Regions from separate parts of the Providencia sp. PROV200 genome, predicted to be linked through region 4. Evidence: predicted binding sites of a transcription regulator. Region 4 holds the regulator's gene; each other region holds the start of a gene.

Region 1 (8,347 bases), 910 kb from region 4:
ACCTGCTATATTTAGGTGGTAAAATTTTATATAGCACATTTATGCATAAAAAATCGAGTAAAGACGGCATTGAGACTATCTCAATCAAAACAGAAAAACATTTTACTCGTGCCCTTGTACTTAGCTTAACAAACCCAAAAGCAATTTTATTTTATATTTCTTTCTTTATACAATTTGTTGATTTTAATTACTCTCATGCATGGGTGCCTTATCTTGTACTGGCAACTATTCTAGAATTAGTTAGTTTTTTATACTTAAGCTTATTGATTTTTAGTGGTTACTTGATAGCCCGTTTTTTACGTGAAAAACAACTCCTTGCAAAGCTTGGAAATTGTACGGTAGGTGCGTTTTTTATGGGGTTTGCAGCTAAGTTAGCGATTTTCAGCAATTAAAATTAGGCTGTTATTATAAAAGCAAAAGCATTTTAATTGCGGTCATTCTAACATTTAAGGATAATCACGTGTAAACGCATTGGTTAGAGGTAAGAGTGACACAAATAGAAATTGATGAGTATTGGATGCAACAAGCCATTGAACTTGCGCTAAAAGCACAAGATCTTGGAGAAATTCCTGTCGGTGCGGTCTTAGTGAAAGATAACTATTTGATTGCTTCGGGTTGGAACCGCTCTATTGTTGATCATAACCCGACAGCACATGCTGAGATTATGGCTTTACAACAAGCAGGGCATGAGCTGTCAAATTATCGGTTATTAGATACCACCTTATATGTCACCTTAGAGCCTTGTATTATGTGTGCAGGTGCAATGATCCACAGCCGTATTAGCCGTGTAGTTTATGGTGCTAAGGACTTTAAAACGGGAGCTTGTGGTTCTTACCTAGATATCATGGGACAAGCAGGGTTAAATCATTATGTGGATGTTACTGGTGGTGTTCTAGAAAAAGAGTGTTCTTCAATGCTGAGTGCTTTTTTTAAGCTGCGTAGAGCCCAAAAAAAAGAACAAAAGCGCTAATAGGGTAAATTTTAGCGCTCCCATTTTATTTTAGCATGATTTATAACGGCTTCTCAGGTGCTTTTAGTGGTGTGATGGGCGTTTTATCATCGGTTTCATCGGTATTTTGCGCTGGATGTAGTGAAAGCAGATACTTTCCTAATGGTAGTCTTTTTTCTTCGAGTGTTTTAGGTGGTTGCGTTACAGAACTCATTTTCCCTAAGTGTGTAGTACTCACTTTTTCAGGAATAGGGGACTGGTTTTGAATCGTTAGAGCTCCACCTTCTGTATGATCCTCTGGGGAGATTAAATAAATAAGTGATTTTTGTGCAATATCAAGCGCATGCTGTTTTCTTTCTTGGCTTTGTAGGTAACCAACTAAGCTTTGATGATAACGACGAATATTCTCAACGTAACGATAAGCCTCGTGGCCACGTGCATAACCATAAGTGAGCTGTGAGTAATATTTTTTCTGTGTTAATAAAGGTAAACGGGCTTTTACGTCTAGCCACCGGTTAGGGTCTCCACCTAACATTTCAGTTAATTTACGTACATCCTGCATATGCCCATATCCCATATTATAGGCAGAAAGGGCGAACCAGATACGGTCATCCTCTTCGATGGTTTCAGGTAAACGTTCCATAATATAAGCAATATACGCGGCTCCACCCTTAATACTTTCTTCAGGGTCTAACCTGTCAGCAATACCCATTGTTGTTGCCGTTGGCTTGGTTAACATCATCAACCCACGTACCCCCGTAGGCGAAGTTGCTAAAGGGTCCCAATGGGACTCTTGCCATGCGATAGCCGCTAACAATTTCCAGTCAATTACCTGAGCGTACTTTTCAAACAGCGGTTGATATTCGGGAAGTTTGTTATCAATTGCTTTTATAAATGCCATTGTGTCGAAATAATCGAAAGACTCTACATGACTAAAATATTTTTCATTAAGACGTGCGAGTAATTCGGTCTCATGGCTGAGATTAAAGAAATCAAGTAATGCAGCGTCTAAACTGTTTTCTTTGCTACGACGCATGTACCAAGTGATAGCGTGTTCATCCAATAAATCAAAAGCAACAGCAATTTGAGGGTGAATACGTTGCTGTAATGCAACTGCGATAGAGTCTTCTAATGTGTAGTCAACCTCGCCATCAGCAACCATTTCAAGGATTTGATTGGTATTGTATTTTGAGGTTTCCTCCCACTTTAGGTTTGGGTATTCTTTGGCCAGCGCCTTTAGTGTGCTTGCATGAGCGGTGCCAGCAGTAACCAATAATTTGCCGTTAATTTCATTGAAATTTTTAGGGCGATTGGTTCCTTTGCGATAAACAAGTTGTTGAGTGACATTGAGGTAACTAGGACCGGTTTTCGTTTTGGCTAAACGATCTTTGTTATATAACAAGCCCGCGACTGCGATATCAGCATCACCATTTTCAAGGTCATCGAATATTTGCTCGAATGTTGGGCGGATGGTTATTTTAAGCTTAACACCTAGGTATGAGGCAAAGCCTTGAGCCAGCTCGTAGTCAAACCCACGCAGCTGTTTTTGCTCATCAATATAGATAAGTGGTGAGCTAACGGCACTAATACGTAATTCACCTTGAGAAATAATTTTATTAATTTGTGAATTTTGCGTATTGGGCCAACGGACGTTAAAACCGATGACCATAGTAGCCAGTAGCGCGATAACCACGACAATTAAATAGTTAACTTTTAAGTTATTCAAATAATAGTTTCTCGTGCATTGACTGGTGCTATACATCAATAAAGAGTATGGCTAAATATGGTTATAATTCCAGTAGTCGGCTATTTTGCTCAACATTTAGGAACGGTGCAACCTATATTATCGTATTTAGCACAGAATAATATTTAACTAATCGCTTCCTTTTTAATCACGCAAACGGTTTCGTATTGATGAACATTGCTCTATAATGTGTTCCGGTTTCCCTGCTTTCATGTTCAGGGCTGGCGTTTAAAAGAGAGAAATTAAGACGATGGAAATTTTGCGTGGTTCACCTGCTCTATCAGCATTTCGTATTACCCGCCTTTTGGCGCTGTTTGCAGAAAAACAGCTTCCTGTCACGGATATCTATGCTGAATATATGCACTTTGCTGAATTATCAGCGCCGTTGAGTGATAGCGAGCAAGGCAAACTAAGCAGTTTGTTAAAGTATGGTCCTTCTCTGGCAGAGCACGACCCATTCGGTAAGCTTATTTTAGTCACCCCTCGTCCGGGTACTATCTCTCCATGGTCTTCAAAAGCAACGGATATTGCCCATAACTGTGGCCTTAGCCAAGTAAAGCGTATCGAGCGTGGGGTTGCTTACTATGTTCAAGGTGGTGAACTGACCCAAGAACAGTGGCATGAAGTGATCGCGGCTTTGCACGATCGCATGATGGAAAGCATTTTCTCTTCTTTTGAACAAGCGAGTGCATTATTTGTGCAGCAGCAGCCGGCACCAATGAAATCCATTGATGTGATTACGGGGGGCCGTCTTGCATTGGATACAGCAAACAGGGAAATGGGTCTAGCGTTAGCTGATGACGAAATTGATTACCTGCTAGATGCCTTTATTGGGTTAGAGCGTAACCCAACGGATGTTGAACTATACATGTTTGCTCAAGCAAATTCAGAACATTGTCGCCACAAAATCTTTAATGCGGATTGGGTGATTGATGGTGAAGAACAGCCTAAGTCGCTGTTTAAAATGATTAAAAATACGTTTGAAAAAACACCTGACCACGTTTTATCGGCATATAAAGATAACGCAGCCGTGATGGAAGGCTCGCCTGTTGGTCGTTTCTTCCCTGAGCCCGAAGGGCGCACTTACCGCTACCACCAAGAAGATGCTCATATCTTAATGAAAGTGGAAACCCATAACCACCCAACAGCGATTTCGCCTTGGCCAGGAGCAGCAACAGGCTCTGGTGGTGAAATCCGTGATGAAGGCGCAACAGGTCGCGGCGCGAAGCCAAAAGCGGGCTTAGTCGGTTTTTCGGTTTCTAACCTACGTATTCCTGGTTTTGAACAGCCTTGGGAAGAAGATTTTGGTAAGCCAGAGCGCATTGTGACCGCTTTGGATATTATGATGGAAGGGCCATTAGGGGGGGCGGCATTTAACAATGAGTTTGGCCGTCCTGCGTTATTAGGCTATTTCCGTACTTATGAAGAAAAGGTCAATAGCCACAATGGTGAAGAGTTACGTGGTTATCATAAACCCATTATGTTGGCAGGCGGCATAGGGAATATCCGTGCAGACCACGTACAAAAAGGTGAAATTACGGTCGGTGCTAAGCTCATTGTACTGGGTGGCCCTTCAATGAATATTGGGTTAGGTGGTGGAGCCGCTTCATCCATGGCATCAGGCCAATCCGATGCGGACCTCGATTTTGCTTCAGTACAGCGTGATAACGCTGAAATGGAACGCCGTTGCCAAGAAGTGATCGACCGTTGCTGGCAGCTTGGCGACGATAACCCTATCTTATTTATCCATGACGTAGGTGCGGGTGGTTTATCGAATGCCATGCCTGAGCTGGTGAATGATGGTGGCCGTGGTGGGCGTTTTGAATTACGTAAGATCCTGAATGATGAGCCAGGTATGAGCCCGCTAGAAGTTTGGTGTAATGAGTCACAAGAACGTTATGTCATGGCGGTTTCACCTGAGCAACTTCCTGTATTTACTGCGATTTGTGAACGTGAACGGGCACCGTTCGCCGTCATTGGGGAGGCCACTGAAGAGCGTCATTTAACGCTGAATGATGAACATTTTGCAAACCAGCCGATTGATATGCCACTGGATGTTTTATTAGGCAAAACACCCAAAATGTTGCGTGATGTGAAAACATTAAAGGCAGAGCCAGATTCATTAGACAGAACGGCGATTAATTTAAATGAAGCGGTAAAACGTGTTCTGCATTTACCCGCTGTAGCTGAAAAAACATTCTTAATTACCATTGGGGATCGCACCGTTACAGGTATGGTTGCCCGTGATCAGATGGTTGGCCCATGGCAGATCCCTGTCGCTGATTGTGCGGTCACGGCTGCGAGTTTAGATAGCTACTACGGGGAGTCCATGTCAATTGGTGAAAGAACGCCAGTGGCTTTAGTGGATTTCGCCGCGTCGGCGCGTATGGCGGTAGGTGAAGCCTTAACTAACTTAGCATGCTCTTATGTGCAAGATCTTAAACGTGTAAAACTTTCTGCAAACTGGATGGCAGCAGCCGGGCACCCAGGGGAAGATGCCGGTTTATATGAAGCGGTTAAAGCGGTAGGGGAAGAGCTTTGCCCTGCGTTAGGGTTAACCATCCCTGTTGGTAAAGACTCTATGTCAATGAAAACGCGTTGGCAGCAGGATGGTGAAGAGCGTGAAATGACATCGCCACTTTCCTTGGTGATCAGCGCATTTGGGCGTGTTGAAGATGTTCGCTTAACCGTGACACCTGAATTAAAAACAATTAATGATAACGCCTTGTTATTGATTGACCTTGGGCAAGGTAATAACGCATTAGGCGGTTCTGCGCTAGCACAGGTATATCGTCAATTAGGTAATAAAGCCCCGGATGTACGCAATCCAGAAGTATTGCTTGGCTTCTTTAATACCATTCAGAAGTTATTATCAGAGCAAAAATTATTAGCCTACCATGACCGCTCAGATGGTGGCTTATTCGTCACGTTAGTGGAAATGGCTTTTGCGGGTCACTGCGGTATAAATGTCGATATCAGTTCATTCGATGAAGATACCTTAGCGGCATTATTTAACGAAGAGTTAGGTGCGGTCATTCAAATTCATGAAGCGGATAGAGCGTATGTGGCAGAATGCTTTGAGCAAGCAGGGCTTGCAGGCTGTGTTCATTATTTAGGTGCTGCAATACAGGATGATGTCGTGATCATCAATAGCCGTGACACGGTTGTGTATCGTGAGTCTCGTAGCTTATTACGTCAATGGTGGGCTGAAACCACTTGGCAAATGCAGCGCTTGCGCGATAACGAAGTGTGTGCAGACGAAGAACATGCGATGAAGCAGGATAATCAAGACCCTGGCTTGAATGTGAAACTGACTTATGACATTGAAGAAGACATTGCAGCGCCGTTTATTTTGTCAGGCGTGCGTCCTAAAGTGGCTGTTTTACGTGAACAAGGCGTGAACTCCCATGTGGAAATGGCTGCCGCTTTCGACCGTGCTGGTTTCGATGCGGTTGATGTGCATATGAGTGATTTACTTGCGGGTAACTTGTCTTTGGAGCAATTCCAAACATTAGTGGCTTGTGGCGGTTTCTCTTATGGGGACGTATTAGGTGCAGGCGAGGGTTGGGCAAAATCTATTCTGTTCAATAATAAAGTCCGTGATGAATTTGCTGCGTTCTTTAACCGTGCAGACACTTTATCATTGGGAGTATGTAATGGCTGCCAGATGATGTCGAACTTGCATTCGCTTATCCCAGGTGCTGAGTTCTGGCCGCGTTTTGTGCGTAACCGTTCTGAACGTTTTGAAGCGCGTTTTAGCTTAGTTGAAATAGCAAAAAGCCCATCGCTGTTACTGCAAGACATGGCGGGCTCTCGTATGCCAATAGCGGTTTCTCATGGTGAAGGTCAAGTGGAAGCACGTGCAGCCGCGCATTTACAGCAACTAGAAGATAATGGGCTGGTGGCAATGCGCTTCGTAAATAACTATGGCCAAGTGACCGAGCAATACCCAGCGAATCCGAATGGCTCAGTTAATGGTATTACGTCGGTGACCTCAACAGATGGCCGAGCAACGATCATGATGCCGCACCCTGAGCGTGTTTTCCGTACTGTGAGCAATTCATGGCACCCTGAAAATTGGGGAGAAGACAGCCCGTGGATGCGCATTTTCCGTAATGCACGTAAGCAATTAGGCTAATTCGCATTTAAGCAATTAGTCTCTAAGCAAATTAGTCTTTACGCTAATTTGAATACAAGCACCCTATCATGAGGTATAAAGCCAAAATGATAGGGTGCTTTTTTATTATTTAAATATTAATTAATTTTTAATTTATTTTGTGAATGAATTTTTTGATATATCAGATTAACTTTTTAATTAAAAAATAAATTAAATGTTAAATTATTGAGTGTTAAATAGTGCTAAGACAGTGAATGGCTTAGTGATTTATATTCATGGCAATTTTAAGCGAGTTAATATGGATGCTATAAATAAATTAAAGATGGGAATGTCTTTCGAAAATGAAATTGATGCTTCAAATTACATTGATAAAAAATCAATATATATTAATTTAATGAAAAATGATCTTCATTTAAGTAAAGTGAAAGGGCATGAAATTAAATTGGCGAAGACTAAAAATGTTGTTTTTTCAGGGAGTATAAAATCAAATTTATTTATAAAAGGGAATAAAGAAAATAATGTATTAGATGCAGGTGAGATGAAAGCCTCGATGAATGGATATGATGGAAACGATCATCTTATTTTTCGGTCGGGGGTTGCGCGAGGTGGAGATGGCGATGATAGTTATTATCTGCGCCGTTATCAATGGACGAATATTAAAAACAAAAAAATAACTAAATTAAATGCAAGAATTGTTGAAACAACAAAAAGCCAGAGTGACGTTCACTTAGGTTATACGCTAAAGGAGATCGTTAATGTAAGGGTAGTGGATAATGACCTTGTATTAACAATTAAAACAAAATCGCCTTATAAAACCACAGATGTTTTAGAGTTGAATTTAACATTAAAAAATGTTTATCAGAACTCACCAGATGGAAAAGTATTAAAACATCATTATCAACTATATACACATGATGGTTTCAGCTTAATACCTACGCCAATGAATCATGGAAATAAGACGAATTTTGATAAGATTTATGAGATTAGCTATTTTCAAGATAAAGATCACCTTAAAAGGCGAACTGAGAATGATAAAGTCATAATCAATCAAGAAATGAAAAATATGATTATTAATAATCAGGGGTATTCATCTCCAATATGGGGTTATTTTAATCCTAATGGGAATATTAAAAACTTAACGTACACAGGTAGTCATCGTGATGATAACTTAACTATGGTAAATAGAAATAGCTATATTATAGCAACAAAAGGGGATGATATTTATCAATTAAAACCGGGGGGGCTTGAACAATCGGAATTGACCATCGACCTTAGTAATATGAAAGGAAGAGATGGGCGCGATAATAGTATTTTTATAAAATTATTTGATGAATATGGAAAACAGTTACGTACAGGTGGTCAGTCAATATATTTTTCCAATATGTTTAATGATAAAAAATTGAATATCAAATTTATAGGCTATGAAAATACAGAATTCCAACATATATATGTAAAGGATGCGAATGATAATCTATTTAAGATAAATCTAAAGAAAGAAGGGCATGAAATAGTTACTGAAAAAAGACCCGATTTATTG
Region 2 (8,347 bases), 880 kb from region 4:
TGTTTTCTATCGCGGAGAACAGGCTGGACAGCCCATTCCTTTAAATGATGATGATTATTTACTGGAACGCTTTAAAGCTTGGAACGAACTCTATGACTCAAATGTAAAACAACTTACTGAAAATGTGCTAGCGATGTCTGATTTATGGGGATTGAACCTCAACGAAATACCAAAATTACAGGATGATGTGAGCCAGAAAATTACTGAAATTCTGAGTCATGGTACAGAATCAATGCTACGCAAAAAATATGTTTGTTAGAAACAAATAATAAATACTTAAAACAATAAATCCCCCTACAGGAGATACATTTATGAAACTGAGCACATTAAACGGAAAAACACTTCTTAGCTTAACACTCAGCACAATGCTATTAATGGGCAGCATGACAGGAGCAGCATTTGCAGATGCTAAATATAAGCTAAAAGTTGCTTATGAAAATAACCCAGGAGAGCCATTTGACTTAGCTATCCACGAATGGGCAAAAAAATTCAATGAAAAAACCAATGGCGAAGGTGAATTGATCCCTTATCCAAGTTCGCAATTAGGGTCCAAAAAGGATGTCATCGAACAAATGAAGTTAGGTAGCCCACTAATTACTTTAGCGGATGGCGCCTTCTTCTCTGATTATGTACCTGATTACGGCATTATGTTTGGACCCTATTTAGGGCTATCTTATAAAGATATTTTTAAATTGAACGCCTCGCCTTGGTATGGTTCTTTAGAACAACAGTTAGATAAAAAAGGCCTTCATGTCGTTTCTAAAGATTGGCTATATGGTTCACGCCATATCTTAGCCAATAAAATGATCCAAACCCCAGATGACCTAAAAGGTTTAAAAATTCGCGTTCCTAATAATAAAATTCAAATTAAAGGTTTAGAGGCAATGGGTGCCACCCCTACTCCATTACCTTTAGCTGAAGTTTATACTGCACTTAATCTTAAAATTATTGACGGTGCAGAAAACCCAATCCCAGTGCTATATGGGCAAAAACACCATGAAGCAGCTAAGTTCTTGATCCTAACGGGCCATGTAGAGAACGTGACCAACTTAGTCATGGGCAGTAAAACGTATGATAAATTACCCGAAAATATCCAACAGGCTTTAGTTGAATCAGGTAATGAAGCTGGGCAATTCTTAACAGATTTAGTCCTACAGCAAGAAAAAGAAATTATTGAGAAAATGAAAAATGAAGGCGTTACGGTTGTTGAAGTAGATAGAGCGCTCTTCAAAGAAAAATCTAAACCTTTCTATAATGAGTTCCCTGAATGGTCTGCGAACTTATATCAACAAACTCAAGATATTATTAATAATTAACCCTATGACTTGGCGGTGCTTACCGCCAATATTTTAACAACACAAATGGTTAACTATTGTTCTCGCAAGGATTTTTTATGTTTAAATTTCTGGGGAAATTAAGTGATATAGTGGCATCACTTGCCGTTGCCGCTATTGTCATTATTACTATTCTTGCTGTATTCATGCGCTGGCTTCTTAATGACCCTTTAATGTGGAGTGAGGAAGTTTTAATCATTTGCTACATTTGGTTGGTGATGATTGGTGCAGCATCCGCTGCGGGTAAAAGAATGCATGTCAGTATTGATGCGATTACCTCTTTATTTCCTGAAAAAGTACAATTAGCTATTGCGGTTATCACTCATATTATGGCCATTATTGCTTTATCTATTTTTGGGTATCTTGGATATGAACTCTCGATTATCGCAGAAGACAAAATAACACCGATTATTGGTGTGTCTTATTATTATATCGACCTTTCTGTACCCATTGGCGCATCCATCATGGTGTTATTTTCTATCCAACATTTACTGGAAGACATGAGTAAATTACTAAAAGGAGATAAACCATGTCAGTAGTTATCGCCTGTATCGTATTAATATTTTGTTTTTTAATTAATGTTCCTATTTTTTTAAGTGTGCTTATTGCATTGCTCACTTATTTCTTTTCTGTCGGTGATATCTCTCCGCTTATTGCCGTGCAGCGCATTATTGGGGCAGGAGAAAATGTCACATTACTCGCAATCCCTTTTTTCATTTTGCTAGGTAATCTTTTAAATTACACCGGTATCACTAGCCGAATGTTAAAATTTACTGGCACACTGTCTGGTCACTATCCAGGGGGACTTGCCCAGTCTAACGTATTATTAAGTACAATGATGGGTGGACTTTCTGCATCTAACCTTGCTGACTGTGCAATGCTATCTAAAATGCTAGTGCCAGAGATGACCAAATTAGGTTATGGGAAAAGCTTCTCTGCTGCTGTTACTGCTGCAGGGTCATTAATAACACCTATTATTCCACCCGGTATTGCATTAATCATCTATGGATTTGTTGCTGATGTTTCTATTGGCAAGATGTTCATGGCTGCGATTATTCCCGGTTTAATGTGCTGCGTTGCTTTAATGTTTGCCATTTATCTTATTGCCAAAAAACGTGGATACAAACCGGCTAGAGATAAAGCTCCGACATTTGCTGAAGTTTACCAGACAGGTAAAGGAGCGATGTCTGCGTTCCTTTTAGTCCTCGTTATTATTGGTGGAATTCGTTTTGGTATCTTTACACCGACAGAAGCGGGCGCGATTGCAGTGCTTTACGTTATTGTAATTGGCACTTTCTTTTATCGTGAAATGAAGTTAAAAGACATTGCAGCCTCATTTTTAGAAACAGCTCGTTCAACAGCAAGTATTATGTTGATTATCATGACTTGCTCTGCATTAGCTTGGGTATTGACAAACGAGCAAGTGGCGCAAGATGTCGCCAGAATGATGACCAATTTCTCTGACAATCCATATGTTTTCTTAATGATTGTCAATGCTGTGCTCTTAGTTCTAGGTATGTTTATTGAGGGTAATGCCGCAATTATTGTCCTTGTTCCATTATTAATGCCTACAGTAAAACTTTTAGGAATTGACCCTATCCATTTTGGTATTGTCATGATCCTTAATTTAGCTATCGGCTGTTTAACACCACCAATGGGAACAGTCATGTTTGTGGCTACATCGATTACGGGCGTGCGTATTGCTGATTTTATTCGTGAAGTTATGCCATTATTCTTAACATTAATTATCGTATTACTCTTAGTCACTTTTATGCCTGTATTTACGACATTCCTACCAAGCTTATAAGTTATATCTCAATGGCAAGTCATTATCTATGATTTGCCATTTTTATTATCAACTCTATTTATTGTGACAATCGCAAATACAGCAGGAAACAATCGACATGCCGATTGTTCGAAAGAAGGATGGCGTTGCCAGCCTTGCAAAAAATTTGCGTTGATGACACTGGAAAACAAATTCAATACCAAACCAAGCTATAAAATAGCTTTAACACCTTTTATAGCTTGGCTGGTGATTTTAGGATTGAGCCACCACTTTAGGCCGAATAAATAAGGCAGGAACAGCAAGAAGCGCCATTAAATAAAAAACTACGCCATGATGTGCAGGTACTCGCTCATAAATGTACCCTACAATAATTGTCAGTACAGCTAACCCACCACCAGTCGCAAGTGCAGAGTAAATACCTTGTAATGGGATAATTTCATTTTCTTTTCTTGCGCTGATAAAACGCATTGCCGCTAAGTGGCAAACCGTAAAAGTACCACTGTGCAGAATTTGCACCACAATTAATACCGGTAATGCCGTAAATGCGCCCATCAAGCCCCAACGAATAATTCCACAAAAGGCTGATAACAGCAGTAAATTGCGAGCACTCCAACGTCTAAATAAACGGTGACTTAACATAAATACAATGACTTCAGCAACGACACCGAGCGACCATAAATTACCAATGACTAAATCTGAATAGCCGGCTTCTTTCCAAAATAGGGAAGCAAACCCATAATAAGCCGCATGAGCCCCTTGCAGTAACGTAACACAGATAAGAAACCTAACGACATTTTTGTCTGCAATCAATTGTTTAAATCTAACCTTATTACCACCATCCGCTTTCGCTGCCCCCATTGGCATAATTGCCGGCTTCAGCATTGCGCCTAATAATAACGCTAAACAGCTCACTATCAAGGCCATCATGATGGCTTTATTACCCCAAACACCCGCTAAATACCCCATCAGTGATGAGCCGATAATAAAAGCTATCGACCCCCAGACGCGGATCTTGCCATAGTCAAAGGTAAATTGTTTTTGCCATGTCCCTGCCAGTGAATCTCCCAGTGGAACCATTGGCGCAAAAAATAGGTTAAACCCAATCATTACAAATAGTAACCATGCCCAATGAGATCCCAGAGCGAAGCCAATAGAGAAAATGAGCGAAAGCCCTGCCAGTAAGCGTAAAGCCATGATCAACTTCGAGGGTTCTTTAACTAAAGGAGTAATAAACATCGCGCCAAGGAAACGAGCTGCGAGCCCTACCCCTAACAAAACACCTATCATTTCTGCATCAATTCCCTCACCTTGTAGCCAAACTGACCAAAATGGTAAGAAAATACTGTAGGCAAAAAAGTAGGTAAAATAATCAATAGCTAGCCAACGCGTTGATGGAATGACCATCACTCCTCCGTTTTTTCAATGCAAAAAACCCGCTCATACATACATGTAGAAGCGGGTTTAGGTAATTAATATTACGTTATGTTATGCGTAAACTGGGTGTTTTTTGCAAATTGCTAATACTTTTTGCTTCACGCTCTCAATGGTCGCTTCGTCATTGAGATTGTCTAGAATATCACACATCCAGCCAGCTAGCTCACCTGCTTCTGCTTCTTTGAAGCCACGACGCGTAATCGCAGGGGAACCAATACGTACACCAGACGTTACAAATGGGCTCTTAGGATCGTTCGGCACACTGTTTTTGTTAACAGTAATATTCGCACGGCCAAGCGCTGCATCTGCATCTTTACCGGTGATGTCTTTATCAACCAAATCAACTAAGAATAAGTGGTTTTCAGTTCCGCCAGATACCACTTTGTAGCCACGTTTTTGGAAAACATCGACCATTGCCTTCGCATTCTTAGCAACTTGTTGTTGATAAGCTTTAAACTCAGGTTCCATCGCTTCTTTCAGCGCAACCGCTTTACCTGCAATAACATGCATTAAAGGGCCACCTTGAGATCCAGGGAATACCGCTGAGTTGATTTTTTTATACAACTCTTCGTCACCACCTTTAGCTAAAATTAATCCACCACGTGGACCCGCTAAAGTTTTATGTGTTGTTGTCGTCACAACGTGTGCATGAGGAACGGGGTTTGGATAAACACCCGCAGCAATCAAACCTGCAACGTGAGCCATATCAACAAACAGGTAAGCACCAATACCGTCTGCGATTTCACGCATTTTTGCCCAATCAACCACACCTGAGTACGCAGAGAAACCACCGATAATCATTTTTGGTTTGTGTTTTTCCGCTTGCGCTTTGATATCGTCGTAGTCAATTTTACCGCTTTCATCAATACCATAAGGTACGATGTTATACAGTTTACCAGAGAAGTTAACTGGTGAACCGTGGGTTAAGTGGCCACCATGTGCAAGGTTCATCCCCAGAACGGTGTCGCCTGGTTGTAATAACGCCATGTAAACTGCGGCGTTAGCTTGTGAACCTGAGTGTGGTTGTACGTTTGCGTAGTCAGCACCAAATAGCGCTTTTGCACGGTCAATCGCTAATTGCTCGACCACATCAACATGCTCACAACCACCATAGTAGCGTTTACCTGGATAGCCTTCTGCATATTTATTGGTTAGCTGAGAACCTTGAGCCTCCATGACTCGTGGACTGGTATAGTTTTCAGAAGCAATTAATTCAATATGTTCTTCTTGACGTTGTACTTCTTGCTCCATTGCTTCCCATAATTTTGGATCGTAGTCAGCAATATTCATTTCACGCTTTAACATTCGCTTCTCCTGCCTCAGCAATTCAATAGGTTGAAAATCGATTCATCGCAATGACACACAGTGTAAACTCTTTTTCACTCTTGAGATAGCCCTAAAGAAAAAATATACGCAAACGATTGCATTAATTTTTTTCACTTCATTTGCTTCTGAAGGCTTCATTATAAAATAGCCCAAATTTTAATTTTTGACGGACAAACCTCCAGATTTGTAATCCCCTTCTCATTATGTGCCTAAATTCACCCTATTTTCCCGGTTTGAGTCTTTACATAAACCCTTAAATATTATAAGTTGTATTTAAAATACATCTTTATAAATCGCCTTCATGGATCTCAAAAAATAGAGGTTAACTGAGATGAAATAATATTATCTCTCTGATGTACAAAGAGATATTTTTGATATTACAAAAATAGCTCTTTACCTTAACGATAACGAGAACATGAAAATAATTCAGGAGCACCTGTATGCTAGATAGCCAAACCATCGCCATTGTTAAATCCACCATTCCTGCCATTGCTGAAACAGGGCCAAAACTGACCGCGCATTTTTATGATCGGATGTTTAAACAGCATCCTGAGTTAAAAGATATTTTTAACATGACTCACCAAATGAATGGGGACCAACGTGAAGCCCTTTTCAATGCTATCTGCGCATATGCTGTGCATATTGAAACACCTGAAGCGCTTATTTCAGCTGTCGAAAAAATCGCACAAAAACATGTCAGTTTGAATATAAAACCTGAGCACTACCCAATTGTCGGGGAAAACTTGCTTGCAGCCATTGATGAACTCCTTAATCCCGGCCAAGAAGTTCTTGATGCATGGGGAAAAGCTTACGGTGTTTTAGCTGATATTTTTATTGGTAGAGAGGCTGCAATTTACCAAGAAAATGCAAATAAAGATGGGGGTTGGGAAGGCTTACGTGAATTTAAATTAGCGCAAAAACAACCACAAAGTGATGTGATCACAAGTTTTGAATTTGTGCCTGTCGACGGGCAACCTGTCGCGGATTACCGACCAGGCCAATATATCACGATTTATGTCAACAACCCGGGATTTGAAAACCAAGAAATCCGCCAATACTCACTGACTACTGCCCCTAATGGTCGTAGCTACCGTATCGCGGTAAAACGTGAAGACCAAGGCACCGTTTCTAATTTCTTACATCAACAGTTAAATGAAGGTGACAGCGTGCATCTCGCACCTCCATGTGGGGATTTCTTTATCGATGTTGATAATACAACACCTGTTACGCTAATTTCCGCCGGGGTTGGCTTAACCCCAATGTTAAGTATGTTAAATCATCTAACAGAACAAGCTCACAGCGCACAAGTAAATTGGTTCCATGCCGCTGAGAATGGTGCAGTTCATGCCTTCAGACACGAAATTCAACAACTACTAGCAAAACAGAAAATTAGCCAATCTGCGATTTGGTTTAATCAACCAAGAGAGGATGATCGCCTCGGGTTTGATTACCAATATGAAGGTTTAATGAATTTAGAATTGGTACGTGAATGGATTGAGCAACCGAATATGCAGTTTTATTTCTGTGGCCCTGTTGGTTTTATGCAGCACATAGGTAAGCAGTTAATTACGATGGGTGTCGATGCCGATGCGATTCACTATGAATGTTTTGGCCCACACAAAGTATTGCCCCTCAACTAATCGATAAAAAATGCGCTTCTATTTAGAAGCGCATTCTATGAAGCATATTAACTGAAGAAAATTGGTTAACTAGTTAAATGTTCGTAGTTTTCTAATTTAGCGGTAACGGGCTCGCATAATAAATACACAATTCTAATCCCATTCCTGTGTATTTTCCGTTACCGCATTTTCATACAAACTTAATTTATTAAATTGCTTCTTCGTCTTGCTCACCGGTTCGAATACGGATCACTCGAGCGACATCATAAACAAAGATCTTCCCATCACCAATTTTGCCAGTTTGTGCAGTTTGCATAATGGTTTCAACGCAGTTTTCAACGATGTCATCAGGAACAACAATTTCAATTTTTACCTTAGGTAAAAAGTCGACCATATACTCTGCACCGCGGTAAAGTTCAGTATGCCCTTTTTGACGTCCAAAACCTTTTACTTCGGTTACAGTCATTCCTGTAATACCGACTTCAGCCAACGCTTCACGAACATCATCAAGTTTGAATGGCTTTATAATTGCATCAATTTTTTTCATAAGTAATTCCTGTTATGACCAGTTTTTACGGCCAAAACCTGAGGTGATCGGATAGCGGCGATCTTTGCCAAAATTACGCATCGTAATACGTGGCCCAACCGGTGCCTGACGACGTTTGTATTCATTAATATCAACAAGACGCACAACTTTGCGTACTACGTCTTTATCAAAACCAAGCTTGATTAGGTCATTCACTGACAAGTCCTTTTCCACATAACCTTCTAACAAGGCGTCTAGCACATCATAAGGCGGCAGGCTGTCTTGATCTAGCTGACCCGGAGCGAGTTCGGCTGACGGAGGC
Region 3 (8,347 bases), 1.4 Mb from region 4:
AGAAGCAACTAATTCCGCCTCTATTACTGCTCGTAATGAAGATAATAAAGCGTATTTAGTGGCCAGTTTTATTACACAGCAGTTAGATAGCAAAACACCATCCGAAGGTTTTTTTGTTATTACCCCTTCTATTTTTAAATTAGAACCTAAACAACGCAATGTCATTAAAATAAAAGCAATTTCGCAAAAATTCCCAAAAGATCGCGAAAGCATGTATTACTTTCACTCTAGAAATGTTCCTGAATCCAGTAAAGCTGATGGTGTAAAGGTGGGATTAGAAAGTGTGATTAAAATTTTTTATCGTCCTGCTAATTTGTCTATGCTCCAAGAAGATGCATTTAAAAATATAAAAGTAACCCAAGCCGCTAATGGAGTTAAGTTAATCAATAACTCACCTTACTATGTTAACCTGGCAGGGCTAACCGTTAATAAAAAGTCAATCAAACTGAATAAACAAAATAATGTCATTTCCCCTTTCTCTGAAATGACCATCACAAGCCAGAGCAAAACCGGGTCAGTAAAGTGGGCCGTCATCAACGACTTGGGTGGATATAATGAGTATCATGGGATCGTAGAGTAAAAGTATATTTGTGCTGGTCAAGCGATATTGTTCAACTTAGTGATGACACTCAGCAGATACATATTATTCAAAATCAAGTTAAAATCAGTGGTATCTATACAATTTAATTGTGATATTTTTTCGAAACAGAAGATACAACTAAAACGGGTTTTTCACTTGAATCCTGAGATAAAAACAACCAAAATTAACAGATAGTGAGTAATTAAGGAAACTTCTACCTTTCCTTCAATAAGCAAAATATTAGTTATAGAGTTAGTCTAGTGAAACGTAACAATAATGTTAAACCAGACATTTGGGATATTATCAGGATTGATAGACATGAAAAAAATAAAACAGTTATTACTGACTACTCTGATGGTGTTCATGTATTACCCTGCAATGGCGTCAGATGACTATAGCGTACACTACGAATTTTCTGTTTTATTTTTAGCTAAAACTTGTGAAATTGACGTTCCTAATGAAATTATATTGGGTAATTCATCAGGAGTGACGACAGTCAATGAAATTAAAAATGATACAGTTTCAAAAAACTTTCCTATTGGCTTAAGAAACTGTACCAGCACGGATCAAACAACAGCCGTCGTGTATTTAGCATCTGGAAATACCTTAACAGGCAGTAATAATTTCTTTAATGATGACCCTAATGGGGTGATTGGCGTACAATTATTAGATGGAACTCGTGTTATTAGTGTTAATCAAACGCCATTAGCCAAGCCAGATGCATCATCAATTATTTGGGATAACATAAAAACCAGTAGTGAAACAAAAGTGGTCAATGCTAAATTGCGTTGTGCCAAAACAGATTGTGAGCCAGATGAAGGTGATTTTTCTGCAACCTTAACTATTGGTTATTACGCCGATTAATAATTTATGCGGACATGACATGAAAAAAATAATTCAAACCATTTTAGCGACATTTTTTGTATCTCAAAGTGCATTTTCAGCGGTATCACTCGACCATTCTCGAGTCATATTTACTCAAGATGATAAAAGCCAAAGCATCACAGCATACAATAGCGGTGGAAAAAAATACTTATTACAAAGTTTAATTTTCTCAACGTTAGAAAGTGAAAATACACCGAGCGAAAATTTTACGATTATACCGCCGATTGTAAAACTTAAAGAAAACTCAAATACTGCACTAAAAATCATTCCTAAATCATTAGCTTCTCTCCCTAATGATCAAGAGTCCTTGTTTTATGTAATGACCAATTTCATTCCTGAGTCTAAACAAAAAAATAATGATGACAATGATAAGGTAAATACACGATTTAATTTATCAACCAAAATAGTGATAAAAATGTTTTACCGTCCGAATGGAATTGAAGGGCACGTTAATGACTACATTAATAAATTAACAGCGACTCAATCAGGAAATAAAATTATTATCAAAAATCCATCTCCTTATTATTTCACTTTAGTTAACATAAAAATGGATAAAGTGTCTTACGAAAGTGACAGAGCACCAATGGTCGCACCATTTTCTTCCATTGAATTGCCTGCAAATAATAAAGTTTCTCAAATAGAATGGGATATTATTAATGACTATGGCGGAGAAACTAAAGTTGAACCAATTGCATTAAAAGGTACACAAAAATGATAAAAAATAGTCTTCGCGCCCTCTGGTTTTTTATTTTTATTTTTCCACTTGTTGCAGTGGCAAATGGTCAGGCTGGATTTGATTTCGTATTAAAACGTTATGTTTATAACGAAAGTGATTCTGGTGGTATCAATATCGATATGACTAATGGAAATGCGGAAAGTTACTTAATGGAGGCTTGGATTTCCAATGTCGATGAAGAAACTTTGCTTCCTAAAATTGATAACACAAATGAGCGAGTACCATTTATTATTTTGCCTCCACTAAAAAAAATGGACGCAAATACACAAAACTCTTGGAATATTCGTCGAATTAGTAATCAAGTCAATGGCGTAACTCTCCCTAACGATCGGGAAAGTTTATTTTGGATTGGTATAAGAGCAATCCCGAGTGAAGAAAAAAACAAAAAAGAAAATAGCATTAATTTGAATATTGTCCCTAATTTCTACTTTAAACTATTGTACCGACCTAAAGAAATTGAAGAGTTAAAAACAAGTCAATTAGCAAAAGAAGTTAAACTTTCTCGCAAAGGAAATACTTTAACAATAGAGAATCCCACACCATTTTATTTAACATTCGATTATTTAAAAGTCGCTGGTAATATGATTAAAAATGGAGAAAGAGAAATAACTCTAGTGCCTTTTTCTACTCAGGAAATTACCTTAAAAAGTTCAAATCTAGGAAAAATCGAATGGCGTTTTACCGATGAGTATTTACTGGAATTACGTAACGAATCTATTGAGTGAACTTGAAAAATATAACATTCGGCAACAATAAATAACAAAAGGTGATGCAGTGAAAGGGATGAAATTAAACATAATTGCATTAGAGGTTTTTCTTTGCTGCTATGCAATGGCGCCCTCTTTCTCGCCTGCCGAATCATATTTTGACCCAGGCTTATTAATGCATGGGAGCGGGATTGATGTTTCTCAGCTCGATTTAAATGACTTTGCCAATAGCAATACTCTAACGCCGGGTAAATACGATGTCATGGTGAATGTCAATTTGATCCCTTCTGGGGAATTCAATATTGCCTTTGATAAACAGCCCGATGGCCAAATTATCCCTGTATTTACCGTGGGTGAGCTGAAAAAACTGGGGGTGAATACCTCTGCATTACCTAAATTAAGAGATCTTGGCGAAGAGGTTAAGATTGCAAAACTGTCGGACTATATTGCCGATGCGACTATCACGTTTGATGCTCAAACATTAACCGTGAATTTATCCGTGCCACAAATTGCGATGGTGCCTAATTTCGCAGGCTATATTCCCCCTGAATTGCGTGATGACGGTGTGACTGCGTTAGTCATGGACTATGTCTTGAACTACAGTAATAACCGTCAGTTAGCTCAACATAACCAAAAATCCAGTACCAATGATTCCCTATTTGCTAACTTAAATGCAGGGATCAACGTGGGGGCATGGCGCCTGAGAACCAGCTACCTGTACAACTACAGTAAAAGCAGTGGGGACTCAAGCAACAGTGATTCCAACTTCACCAACACGTATGTTTATCGCACCATTAATGCGATTAAATCTACCTTTCGCGCTGGTGAGATTTCAACAGGGGGCAATATCTTTGACTCCATTCCCATGAAAGGGGCAACGCTGAAATCTAACCCACAACTCGACCCTAGCAGCATGCAAGGGTTTGCTCCTGTGGTTGAAGGTTTTGCTAACACCAATGCCACCGTCACCGTGCGCCAAAACGGTAGCGTGGTTTACCAAACCTTCGTCGCACCAGGCCGTTTTATTATTCGTGATATCCCAGCCAGCGGGTTGGCGGGGGACATGGAAGTGACCGTGGAAGAAGAAGATGGCAAACAAACTGTCTTCACCCAAGCCTACTCTTCACTGCCGATGATGGAGCGCCAAGGTTCGTACAACTACGAGGTTTCTGCAGGACGCTACAATGGTGGAATAACGGTGGACTCTGAGCGTAAAACCTTTGCACTCGGTTCATTTAGTGTTGGTCTGCCTCATAATATCACCACCTATGGTGGGTTACTGGTCTCTAACGGCTATAACTCAGTGGTGGGCGGTATTGGCTTGTCTCTGGGCGTGCTTGGGGCGCTGTCCACGGACATTACGCATTCCGATGCCAAATTCTCAGGGAAAAACCTAAAAGGGCAGTCTTACCGTATTCGTTATTCGAAAAGCTTGCTTTCTACGGGAACCTCCTTTGACTTGACGGCGCTGCGTTATACCACCGAGAACTTCTATTCTTTCTCGGATTACAACAACGCGGGTTATGAGTTGAAAGATGGCTTGGCGCCTTGGACGGGCTCACGTCAACGTTACAGTTTCCAGACATCCATCAGCCAATCCTTTGATTCGTATGGCTCCTTATCACTGAGAGCCTCGAAAAATACCTATTGGGGAGGGCAGAGCTCTAATACCTCCGTTGGATTGTCCTATAACAACAACTTCCGAGGTGTTTCTTATAGCTTGGCCTACATGGTTGACCGCGTGAAAAGCTACAACAACAGCTGGCCAGAAAACCGGGTGGTGTCGTTCGATGTGTCGGTACCGTTGAGCCTGTTAACCAACAGTGAAATGGCGCAAACCATGAGTGCCCGTTACGGAATAAGCGTAGATAACCACGGTGATACACGCCACCAAGCAGGTTTAACTGGCAGTGCGATGAGTAACCGCTTCAGCTACGGCTTGTATCAAAACTATGACAGCCGAAATAGCAACTACGGAGGCAGTGTTAACGGGACATATTCCGGTAATAACGCCACGTTATCTGCGGGTTACAGCTACTCCGATACGAATCGCGCTATGAATGGAACACTCAGTGGCGGGTTAGTTGCGCATTCTGATGGCGTGACATTAGCCCCGAACGTTGGGGACACCATTGCTATCATTACCGCGGATGGCGCAAAAGGTGCCGCATTAACCATGGGCGCACAATTTGACCGCTTTGGTAATGCCGTGATCCCTCAGTTAGCCAGCAACACGGCTAACCAAATCGCGGTTAACGTTAATACATTACCGGATGATACGACATTTAAAGATACGTCCATGATGGTGTACCCAACAGAAGGTGCGGTGATTAAACGTCACTTCAGGACCAAAGTGGGTTATCAAGCGATGATTAACTTGTCGAATACGGGAAAAATGCCTCCGTTTGGCGCAATAGCCACATTAATTGCAGAAGACAGTGACGATAGCGATATCAACACCGGTATTGTCGGCTCAAATGGGCAGCTATACATGAGTGGATTACCGGATTCAGGGCGTATTCGCATTCAATGGGGAGGCAAAGCAGGCCAATGTACAGTGAATTATTCGGCATTAGAAAAAATAGCCGTCACTGCGGACTCTCCAGTGAGAACATTAAATACACAGTGCCAATAATAAGCATTACGGGATGATTCGGTCCCGTTTAATAAATGAAAACATGTTAAGTGGTCACTTTAAAATAATCGAAGCAAGCAGCTATTACGACAGTATTGATGGGGCATTTTAAGTAGAGTAAATCATCGTTATTATCTTAATAGACAAGCGCTCACTCAATTAAAGTGAATGAGCAAAACCTTATCAAAATCAACCAGAAACGCACACTGTATTAGCGGTTTTTTTAGCCATATCTAATGCACTTTCAATAGAATCAGCAATCGCCAAAGCAACACCTAGTCGGCGAGTTCCTGCTATTTCCGGTTTACCAAATAACCGTAATTGAGTATCTGACCCTAATGCTGTACCTATATTGGAAAAAACGACATTTTGACTATGTAAATTGGGTAAAATAACAACTGAAGCGCTCGGCCCATATTGGCGAATTATACCTATTGGGAAACCAAGAAATGCACGAACATGTAAGGCAAATTCAGATAAACTCTGTGAAATAAGAGTCACCATCCCCGTATCATGTGGGCGAGGTGAAACTTCATTAAAAATGATATCGTCACCACACACGAATAATTCAACACCAAATATTCCATATCCCCCCAAAGAGGTAACAATTTTCTCAGCAACGTCCTGCGCTTTTTTCAATGCAACCTCACTCATGTACTGTGGCTGCCAAGACTCACGATAATCTCCTTTTTCTTGTCGATGCCCCACTGGTGCACAAAAGTGAATACCATCTACCGCATTGACCGTTAACAATGTGATTTCAAAGTCAAAATTGACCATTTTTTCAACAATAACACGTCCCTGCCCTGCTCGCCCACCTTGTTGTGAGTAATCCCAAGCCTGATCTAATTCATCTTGAGAACGGATCACACTTTGCCCCTTACCTGATGAACTCATTACGGGCTTAACAATACAAGGAAAACCAATTTTCGTTGCCGCGGTGACAAAATCAGGTTTACTATCCACAAATTGGTATTCTGATGTTGGTAGCTTCAGCTCTTCTGCGGCTAATCGGCGGATCCCCTCTCTATCCATAGTCAGAACAATGGCTTTCGCAGACGGGACCACTTTTTGCCCTTGCTGTTCAAGTTCCATTAATACCTGTGTCTCAATCGCTTCAATTTCAGGTACAATAATATCGGGTTTTTCAATTGAAATGACTTGCTTCAGCGCTTCGCCATCAAGCATGTTTATCGTATAACTACGGTGCGCAATATGCATTGCAGGTGCATTATCATAGCGATCAACTGCAATAACTTCGATGCCCAACCGTTGACACTCAATCGCCACTTCCTTGCCTAACTCCCCAGCACCTAACAACATCACTTTTGTTGCTGATTTACACAGTGCAGTACCTAATTGATTCATAATTGATGCCCCTACCGACAAAAAGTTAATGCCAATTATATACGCAATCGTTTGCTTTTACTATCAAGGATAAAAGGCCACAAAACAACAAACTCATAAGTACTTGATAATAATATCAATAAATTAATCTAGTGGTGTTTTATCACGCCCTGTAATAAAGGGTTCTTTATGTGAAAATTTAATATATTGTTTGCGTAAAATAGCGAACACACAAAACATTAAACCAATCCAGATAAGTGAAAAACTGATGCCTTTAACCCAATCAAATAGCTCATTAAATAAAAATACGGCTAATAAAAATTGAATTGTTGGTTCTATATATTGTGCCAATCCGATCACCGTTAATGATGTTCTTTTAATTGCAGCTGTAAAAAAGAGCAACGGAATTATCGTAACAGGAGCGGCCAACATATAAAGAATTTTGATTTGCCAATCGCCTTGTGCTACTTCACTTAAACCATTAGATACTAACCACCACGTGATCGCTATTGCGATAGGAAGTAGCCAAAGTGCCTCTAGAAATAAAGACGTAATCACATCAAATCGAATAAATTTACGAATTAACCCATATATCGCAAATGCACTCCCCATAACTAACGCTAAAATAGGTAACTCGCCATACTGCCAAATTTGGTAACCAACCCCCGCACAAATAAAAATAACAGCCATTTTTTCTGCGAGAACAAGCCGTTCGCGAAGAAACAAAACCCCCAGTAAAATAGAAAATAATGGATTAATAAAATACCCAAGGCTAGCGGCTAACACCTGCCCATGAGTTAATGCGTAGGTAAATGTTGTCCAAGATATCGCCATCACCGACGAACTAAATAAACAGAGGATTATCGACCGTTTATCAGACCATACCTGGCGCCACAAAGATTTGTTTTTAATAATTAAGCGAACAAAAAAAAGTATCGGTACAGACCAGATAAGACGTTGTGCAAGCAGCTCTAAAGGTTCAGCACCGGGAAGTAAACGATAAAATAATGGTGTTATTCCCCATAAGATATAGGAAAAAATAGCAAGAGCTACTCCCGAACGAAGCAACATAATTTATCCACAATACGATCTGATTAAATAATATTAGCTTCGTATCATACGCCAAAATGCAGAAAATAAAACTTCTTAGAAACAACGATTTATTGGTAACTCAAAAAATCAATTGAATAGCAGTTTATTAGGTTTAATTTTCTCAACAAAATTAAAAAGAATCACGTTCTAATAAATCGCAAGCAACATATTCAACACAATTTTGCTGCCGTTCCTCTATGATATGCAAAGCGGCTTGTTGGCCTAACTGATAGTGCGGCAACACAACTGTACTTAATGGTGGATAAAACAGTTCTCCAACACCTATCATATTATCATAGCCAAGTACTGCAATATCTTTAGGGATACGCAAACCATGACTAAGCAGTACTTGATAAGCTAAAAAA
Region 4 (8,347 bases):
AAAAGCCTTTAGGGCCCATAGCCGGTGCGATAATATCAGTTAATGCTAAGATATAACCGGAAGGTAAACCAAGTAACCAATATGCGGTGAAGGTAATAAAGAAAATAGAACGTGTATCTTTGTAGCCACGTAAAATTCCCGCACCAATAACTTGCACAGAGTCTGATAATTGATAAATAGCGGCATATAGCATCAAACTACTCGCTAAAACAACCACTTCAGGGTTTTTGTTATACATCATTGCAATCGGTTCACGGAAGACCGCAGTGAGAACGGCGGTAAAACAAGCGATCATTAAGCCAACAGCAATACCAGTATAAGATGAAACTTTAGCGGCTTCAGTCGATTTCTGTCCTAAGTTATAACCTACGCGAATGGTTGCAGCTATTCCTAATGATAATGGGAACATAAACATCACGGAGCTGAAATTCAATGCAACTTGATGGCCAGCGACTGCAACAACACCTAATGGGGCGACTAACAAGGCGACGACGGCAAATAAAGTGACCTCAAAGAAAAGTGCCAGACCAATAGGGGTACCTAATACGATAATTCGCTTTAAGATTAATGGATTTGGCGATGTGAAAGAGACTGTAGGGCGAATATCGCGCTGCGCAGTAGCACGTTTCACATACCATCTCATCATCAGACACATAGCCCAATACACTGATGCGGTCGCGACACCACAGCCCACACCACCTAAAGCTGGGGCACCAAAGTGACCATAGATAAAGATATAGTTAATGGGAATATTAATCATCAAGCCAAGAAAACCAATCACCATCCCCGGTTTGGTTTTTGAAAGCCCTTCACATTGACTACGATACACCTGATAAAATAAGTATCCTGGGGCTCCCCACATAATAGCATGTAAAAAACGGACAGACTTATCCGCCAATTCTTTATCAATATGGGGCATATTGCTGATAATAAGCTGGCTATTATAAAGAAGACACATAATACCTAAGGCTAAAAGCAGCGCTAACCACAGCCCTTGTTGAATTTGGTCTCCAATCAAGTTACGACGACCTGACCCATTCATTTGTGCAACGATTGGAGTTAAAGCCATCAAAATGCCCTGGCCAAAAAGAATAGCTGGCAGCCAGATGGAAAACCCAACTGCAACTGCGGACATCTCAATTTCACTAACACTTCCAGCCATAACGGTATCCACAAACCCCATTGCAGTTTGTGAAAATTGAGCCAAAACGATAGGAATACCAAGTGCCAACAAGTTACGCGCTTCTGTAAAATATTTCTGCACGCATACACCTTTGTAATAAAAGAAAATAAGAGGAAAAAATTAGAAAAATAAATGAGTTACTAAGTTCTCATTGATTATTAAAAACCGCTCATTCTATCCCTTTTCTAAATGGATTCCAATAATGATATGGTAACAAACTATAAAAGAGCATTTTAGAACCTAATATATGGACAAATACTCGATTTATTAACGTCTTGTTTATCACTCAAATAGGATAGATCTCTAAAAATTCTGATGTAAACTGAGCTTATTAATCCACTACACTGGGAATCATTATGTTTACAGGCATTGTCCAAGCGACCGCTCCTATTATTGAAATTACAGAAAGAGCCAACTTTCGAACTCATGTAATGAAATTTACCCCTGAATTACTTAGAGGTTTAGAAACAGGGGCTTCCGTTGCGCATAATGGTTGTTGTTTGACGGTAACGAAAATCGATGGTGAGAGAGTCAGTTTTGATCTAATTAAAGAAACTCTGAGATTGACTAACTTAGGGGAATTACAAGAAGGTGATGTTGTTAACATCGAACGCGCCGCAAAATATGGTGACGAAATTGGCGGCCATATCGTTTCTGGTCATATCATGACAACAGCTGAAATTAGTAAAATTTTCACATCCGAAGATAACCACCAAATTTGGTTGTCAATTCATGATAAAGCTTTGATGAAATATATTTTGCATAAAGGCTTTGTGGCGATTGATGGCATCAGTTTAACGGTGGGTGATGTAATCAATAATCGGTTTTGTGTACATTTAATCCCAGAAACATTAGAGAGAACAACACTAGGTAAAAAACGCTTGGGTGATAAAATAAATATAGAGATAGACCCACAAACGCAGGCAATTGTTGATACGGTTGAACGCGTTTTAAATCAAAAAGAACAAGAAAAGTTATTACAGCAAGCAGAAGAGTTGGCTAATGTAGCAAAAACAGAGTGAATAGGCATTAAAGCAAGCAATTGCGTTATTTATGTTAAAGATAAATAGCGATATAAGCAATCAGGTAGGCTATAGCAATAGTAGTTTATGCTATAGCCTGAATAAAGTATGGTTGGATTTTGTTTATTGAATATAGGTTACGGAGTTCTATTAAATAAAGAAGGTTAAAATTGCTTAAAAATACAATGCGCTCTAGTTTTCATTATTAATAGATCATTTTTCACTAAAATTGACAGAAAAGCTAGCGTTATCACGTTCAATTGCTTCAACTAATCGCTTGAAATGCGGACTGTTTTTATGCATCTCTAATGCCTGAGTGTCTTCCCATTCCTCGAAAACAATGTAACCATTTTCTTTAGCCATAAGATCATATTGAATGCATCCTTTCTCTCGGCGGCTTAGTTTTGCTAAGTCACGAACGATTTCTTTCGTTAAATACCCATCCGTCCTTTCTGTTGTAATTTGGGCATACACAACAATACTCATTCCGTTCTCCTTATGTATTAAGAACTATCTTAATGGGTACTTAGTTTTTGTATTGTAAAAAAGCGAATAACTTGATTTTAAAAATGCCGACGGCGTCATAGTAAAGTATCTTTTAAAATCACGGTAAAAGTGGGATTGGTCATAATAGCCTGTTTCAAACCAGCGGTAGGTATCTGGTTCTACTACCATACTTTTTAAAACGTGCTCTAAGCGACAATTGATCTGGTACCTTTTTGGTGTAATACCGTATTCTTTTAAAAACTCTTTTTGAATGACTCGGAGATGTAAACCTGTCTCTTCGGCAATTTCAGTGATTTTTTTAGTTGGGTTACGATATAGCAACTCTAAAATTTCATCTGTGAAATGAGACTTTTTCTTGGCTTTTGTCCTATTAAAGCAATCCAACAACTCTTTGAATGAAGAGTTAGCTAAAGCTTCAAACCAACGGTCTTTCCATATGTCATTTAGTGCGATGGGTTTATCAGTATAATTTAGTGTTCTTTGAGGCAGAAGAAAACGCAATGCATCATGACGAATACGTAATACCATAACTTTTGAAAAATTAGGGCTAGCAGTAAATGTGTTGACTCTAGGAATAATCAGCTGATAAGGGTCTGCGGCTGAGTTGCTTTCAGTTGTCATGTGAAATGTATCTGATGAAACCCAGATTTCAGCACCTGTTCCAGGAAAAATTTTAATTGCCTCTGTAAACTCTTTGATTATTAAAATAGAGCTAACAAAGGATTTTAATTCATCTGGTGGATAATACTGTTTTAACATCATTCTTGAGCACTCATTATTTAATGTCGCAATGATAACGTTTTTTAACAAGAAAATTAACCATGAAACATCTATATCTTAGTAGATAACAAAAAAAAAGCCTTATTTATTAGTGAAATCCGCTTAGATTAAGGGGTTTTGACAAGAAAGTTCAGGTTTTGTGAGCTAAGAATAATGGGTGATATAGAAAAATACTTAATAAATGTTACGGTATAACCATAAGAGTTATACATTGGAAGAAGTTTTTGGGAATTAGTTAAATATCAATCATGCCGATTATATACGGCATGATTGATTCGACAAGCTATACTTTAGGAGATCGTTTGGCAATCGACCTGCTCAAGATCTTGATTATTTTTATTGCCGCAGCGTTGCATAAAATAACCAATGGTCATTGGAATAATGGTAACCGCCATGACACCCGTTGTTGCTAACAATGGGTCTAAACTCAGGGCTGAAACAAGTAGGCTTGCTAAGAAACATAGACCTAATTGTAAGGCATTTTGCAATGCAGCTGCTTTACCACTCGCGCTAGGAAATGCATTTAGTGCTTTGGATACTGCAATAGGATAAGAGGCCCCGTTCATTGCCGCCATAAAGCAAAATGGGATCAATATCATGGTTAATGATGGTGTGGTATAGATGGCCATGATAAATAAAATAGACATGCTTACCGCGTAACCAATTAATAATAATGGAAATAGCGTTTCTGCGCGAACTTTTGCTAATAAAATGCGGCAGCCATATCCACCAACAATAAAGGCTAAAGTTTGTGGAATATAGCTCAAACCAATATCAGCAGGGTTGAAGCCCATGTCACGTAAGATAAAAGGTGACCCGGTTAACCAAGCGAAGAAACCCGCGCTACAGGATGCATAAACCAGCACGTTACCGCTGAAAACAGGGGAACTGAGCAAGTTTGAGAAAGAAATCTTAGTTTCTGGTTGGTTATCATCAGTTATTGTTTTAACTGAAACATTTTTCAAAAAGAGTGTCGGTAATAAAAGTAGTATGCCCACCGCCATTAGGATCAGGAAAATTGCTTCCCATGTTTGGTGCTCTAGAACCCATGCTCCTAATAATGGGGCTAAAGCCGGGGATAGCGCGACTAGTGGCATGATAGAAGCAAAGACTTTCTGGGTATTTGCCTCATCATAGCGGTCGATAACAAGGGCTTGCCATAAAACTGCCGCGGAGCAGACCCCAACAGCCTGTAAAAAACGTAGTGTTAATAGCTGTGTTGCGGTTTCGACCCAATAAATGGCTAAGCTACTGATAATGAAAATAGTTAAGCCCACAATTAGCACAGGCTTACGGCCAAGTTTGTCTGATAATGGCCCCCATAATAGCTGAGCAAAGGCAAAACCAGCTAAAAAAATACTGAGAGAAGCACTGATGGCGCCTTCAGAGGTATGCAAGGTGTTTTGCATAGCGCCAAATGCAGGTAAATACATATCAATGGCTAAAAAACCTAGCATACTAAGTCCTGCAAGGTAAACCATAAAACCCGGAGAATTTTTTTTCACAGTATTCGACATAATTATTACTTATCTGATATTTAAAAAATTGTTAATGATGATGTCATTGTATAGGCTATTTTTTTAGGTTGTGAAACGGTAATATTTGGATCTTGCCATCAAAATTTTTGAAAGGAGAGGTTATGTGGTCTGCGCATGCACTCGAAGTGATTGATGCAGTTGCTCGAACTGGAAGTTTTAGTGGTGCTGCTGATGAATTGCACCGTGTACCTTCTGCAATCAGTTATACCGTCAAGCAAGTTGAGGAATGGCTTGCTGTTCCTCTATTTGAACGCCGACATCGCGATGTTGTTCTGACAGAAGCAGGGGCGATATTTATTAAGGAAAGTCGTTCTGTTATCAAAAAAATGACAGATACAAGACATCAATGCCAGCAAGTTGCAAATGGCTGGCGCGGGCAATTTAGTATTGCTGTTGATTGTATTGTTAAACCCCAAAGGACAGAACAATTACTTATTGATTTTTATCGTCATTTTCCCGATATTGAACTTTTTATTCACCCTGAAGTGTTTAATGGAGTGTGGGATGCACTTGCTGACGGACGTGTAGATGTTGCGATTGGAGCGACTCGAGCGTCCCCGATAGGCGAAAGATACAGCTTCCGTGATATGGGTTTTATGCCGTGGATGTGTGTCGCAAGTCCAGAACACCCATTAGCCCAAATAGGTGAGAAACTGACTGATGACCAAATGAGAGAGTACCCGAGTTTGTGTCTCGAAGATACCTCTCGTAACCTTCCCAAACGTGATACTTGGGCACTTGATAACCAACGTCGGCTTGTCGTGCCTTACTGGGAAAATGGTTTAGCTTGTTTGGTTAATGGGCTATGTGTTGGAATGGTACCGGAGCATCGAGCAGCTCCGCTTTGTGAAAAAGGCCAATTAGTTGAACTAGCATTAGCACAGCCATTTCCACCCAGTCCTTGTTGTTTAACTTGGGTGGAAAATAGTACATCACCCGCGCTCCGTTGGTTATTGGATTACCTTGGTGATAATGAAACGCTCAACGCAGAGTGGCTTTCAACTTAACGATTTGTCTTATCGACGATAATCGATAAATGGCCCGTCAGCGACAGAGCGACGCTCTACAAGGCGAGGGTGAACTTCAATTGTTTGAGCATCTTCGCGCTTATTAATGATACGGTCGAGCAGCATGGTGAAGGCCATTTGGCCTAAACGCTCTTTGGGTTGGTGGATAGTGGTCAATGCTGGTGTGAAATAGCGCGCATTTCGCACATTATCATAACCAATAATTGAAATGTCTTGTGGAACGCGTAGCCCCATTTCATCAGCCGCACAAATGGCTCCCATCGCCATGATATCGCCACCACAAAATACCGCAGTAGGACGTTGTTTATGGCTTAAAATTTGCATCATTGCTTTATAGCCAGATTCAGGTTCGAAATCACCTTGTACTATCCACTGGTCTTTCAGTGTGATCTTTGCTTCTTCCATTGCTTTTTTGAAGCCTGTTAAGCGGCCGATACCGGTGTTTCTTTCAAGCGAGCCAGGGATCACACCAATATCACGGTGCCCACGGTCAATTAAATAGCGGCCTGCAAGATACCCACCATGGAATGAATTATCAATAATACTGTCTGTAAAATCACCTCGGGAGGTTCCCCAATCCATCACCACCATTGGGATATTACGATAGTCTTCAAGCATACTAATTAACGTATCTGGATATTCAGAACACATCACAAGTAGGCCATCAACGCGCTTTTGCGCTAACATTTGCAAATATGCTTTTTGTTTTCCCAAATTATTATGAGAATTACAAAGTATAAGTGTGTAACCTTTTTCATAACAACTATTTTCAACTGATTCAATTACTTCTGCGAAATAAGGGGCTTCGCTTGAGGTTGCGAGTAAGCCAATCGACTTTGTATGATTAACTTTTAAACTACGGGCAACCGCACTTGGCGAATAATTAAGCTCTTTAATTGCAGCCCAAACCGCAGCCTTGGTGTCATCAGCCACAAAGCGCGTTTTATTAATAACATGGGATACGGTTGTGGTGGATACGCCAGCGCGCTTCGCCACATCTTTAATCGTTGCCATGGGGGAAGAAAACTCCTGACCAATAACCGGTCTCTATAATAATTCTTGTTAAAAAATTACCTGCATATTGATGCATTGATCCTTTGCTGGCAATAACTTAGCGATTTGTTGTCGATTTTGTCTGATCTAGCGCAAAAACGAAAGAAATAATTGATGTTATAACATGTGATATAGACACTAGTTTTACTTTTTTAGATATGTATACTTAATAACCTTAATTAATGAGTGGTTATTTGTTAATTCAATGACATTAAAATGAGAGGAACTCATGGATACAGATTTTAAATATGGATTGCTTGCTGCATTGGGCTCATTAGCACTGATTATTTTTCTTGCTGCACATATTTTCTGATTTTATTCCAGCCTCGAGTAGGTGAAATAAAAGGGCGAGTACATCTCGCCCTTGTCAATTTAGTCTTTGTTTCGATACTTGCTAGAGGACTATGCTAAGTTTGCTTCCACAAATTTCCAATTAACCAGTGCCCAGAAGTTTTCTAAGTATTTAGGGCGGGCGTTGCGGTAATCGATATAGTATGCATGCTCCCAAATATCAACGGTTAACACAGGTTTGTCGTCACCAGAGATTGGGGTCGCAGCATTCGATGTATTGACGATTGCAAGGCTACCATCTGCTTTTTTTACTAACCAAGTCCATCCAGCACCGAAGTTTTTGGTTGCGGCATCAGTAAACTGAGCTTTAAATTCAGCAAAAGAACCGAATGCTTTATTAATCGCTTCCGCAACTTTGCCTGTCGGCTCGCCACCAGCGTTTGGCGCTAAGCAATTCCAATAGAAAGTGTGGTTCCAAACTTGTGCCGCGTTGTTAAAAACCCCAGCTTCAGAAGTTTTGATAATTTCTTCTAAAGATTTTCCTTCAAAGTTAGTACCTTTGATGAGGTTATTTAAGTTAACAACATAAGTGTTGTGGTGTTTACCATAGTGATATTCTAAGGTTTCTGCAGAGATATAAGGTTCTAAAGCATCTTTTGCATACGGTAAAGCGGGTAGTTCAAATGACATTGCGTACTCCTTGATTGCTTTTATATCAAAATACTCAGGGTGTTTGCTCTTAAAATGAGCAAAATAATATGTCACAGCTTATCATTAGAGTTTCGCCTATTGGCGATATGATACTTAATATATTAATAATAGCACGATCAACCTTACAAAGGTAAAGGTAATGATGCGGCTAAGATGCTAACAGATAAATAGAAAAATTACAGATAAAAATCATATAGATATTGTAGGTGGGGAACCTAAGTACATTAAATTTCA

What was found. Region 4 encodes PurR, which represses purine synthesis genes. Its sites were predicted from a motif close to CANGCAAACGTTTGCNTG; they were not measured.
Region 1: a site for PurR is predicted at 2,843-2,860, ahead of purL (phosphoribosylformylglycinamidine synthase). Genes of this name have one in related genera too.
Region 2: a site for PurR is predicted at 5,965-5,982, ahead of glyA (serine hydroxymethyltransferase). Genes of this name have one in related genera too.
Region 3: a site for PurR is predicted at 6,952-6,969, ahead of purT (formate-dependent phosphoribosylglycinamide formyltransferase). Genes of this name have one in related genera too.

Annotation. Positions count from the first base shown of each region.
Region 1 is NZ_CP096307.1:2,727,943-2,736,289, reverse strand. Features, by position in the region: gene leuE (leucine efflux protein LeuE) at 1-392, shown strand, start outside; gene tadA (tRNA adenosine(34) deaminase TadA) at 488-970, shown strand; gene mltF (membrane-bound lytic murein transglycosylase MltF) at 1,011-2,675, opposite strand; gene purL (phosphoribosylformylglycinamidine synthase) at 2,944-6,831, shown strand; gene M1E86_RS12455 (calcium-binding protein) at 7,109-8,347, shown strand, end outside.
Region 2 is NZ_CP096307.1:2,696,600-2,704,946, forward strand. Features, by position in the region: gene M1E86_RS12330 (tagaturonate reductase) at 1-259, shown strand, start outside; gene M1E86_RS12335 (C4-dicarboxylate TRAP transporter substrate-binding protein) at 312-1,316, shown strand; gene M1E86_RS12340 (TRAP transporter small permease) at 1,394-1,873, shown strand; gene M1E86_RS12345 (TRAP transporter large permease) at 1,864-3,141, shown strand; gene M1E86_RS12350 (3-phenylpropionate MFS transporter) at 3,373-4,524, opposite strand; gene glyA (serine hydroxymethyltransferase) at 4,606-5,859, opposite strand; gene hmpA (NO-inducible flavohemoprotein) at 6,321-7,520, shown strand; gene glnB (nitrogen regulatory protein P-II) at 7,708-8,046, opposite strand; gene M1E86_RS12370 (NAD+ synthase) at 8,059-8,347, opposite strand, start outside.
Region 3 is NZ_CP096307.1:3,238,690-3,247,036, forward strand. Features, by position in the region: gene M1E86_RS14860 (fimbria/pilus periplasmic chaperone) at 1-580, shown strand, start outside; gene M1E86_RS14865 (fimbrial protein) at 899-1,444, shown strand; gene M1E86_RS14870 (fimbrial biogenesis chaperone) at 1,464-2,180, shown strand; gene M1E86_RS14875 (fimbrial biogenesis chaperone) at 2,177-2,926, shown strand; gene M1E86_RS14880 (fimbria/pilus outer membrane usher protein) at 2,985-5,543, shown strand; gene purT (formate-dependent phosphoribosylglycinamide formyltransferase) at 5,733-6,911, opposite strand; gene rarD (EamA family transporter RarD) at 7,035-7,961, opposite strand; gene M1E86_RS14895 (LacI family DNA-binding transcriptional regulator) at 8,113-8,347, opposite strand, start outside.
Region 4 is NZ_CP096307.1:1,816,238-1,824,584, forward strand. Features, by position in the region: gene M1E86_RS08315 (MATE family efflux transporter) at 1-1,264, opposite strand, end outside; gene M1E86_RS08320 (riboflavin synthase subunit alpha) at 1,540-2,205, shown strand; gene M1E86_RS08325 (putative quinol monooxygenase) at 2,419-2,691, opposite strand; gene M1E86_RS08330 (helix-turn-helix transcriptional regulator) at 2,716-3,474, opposite strand; gene punC (purine nucleoside transporter PunC) at 3,783-5,009, opposite strand; gene punR (DNA-binding transcriptional activator PunR) at 5,132-6,037, shown strand; gene purR (HTH-type transcriptional repressor PurR) at 6,047-7,072, opposite strand; gene sodB (superoxide dismutase [Fe]) at 7,514-8,092, opposite strand.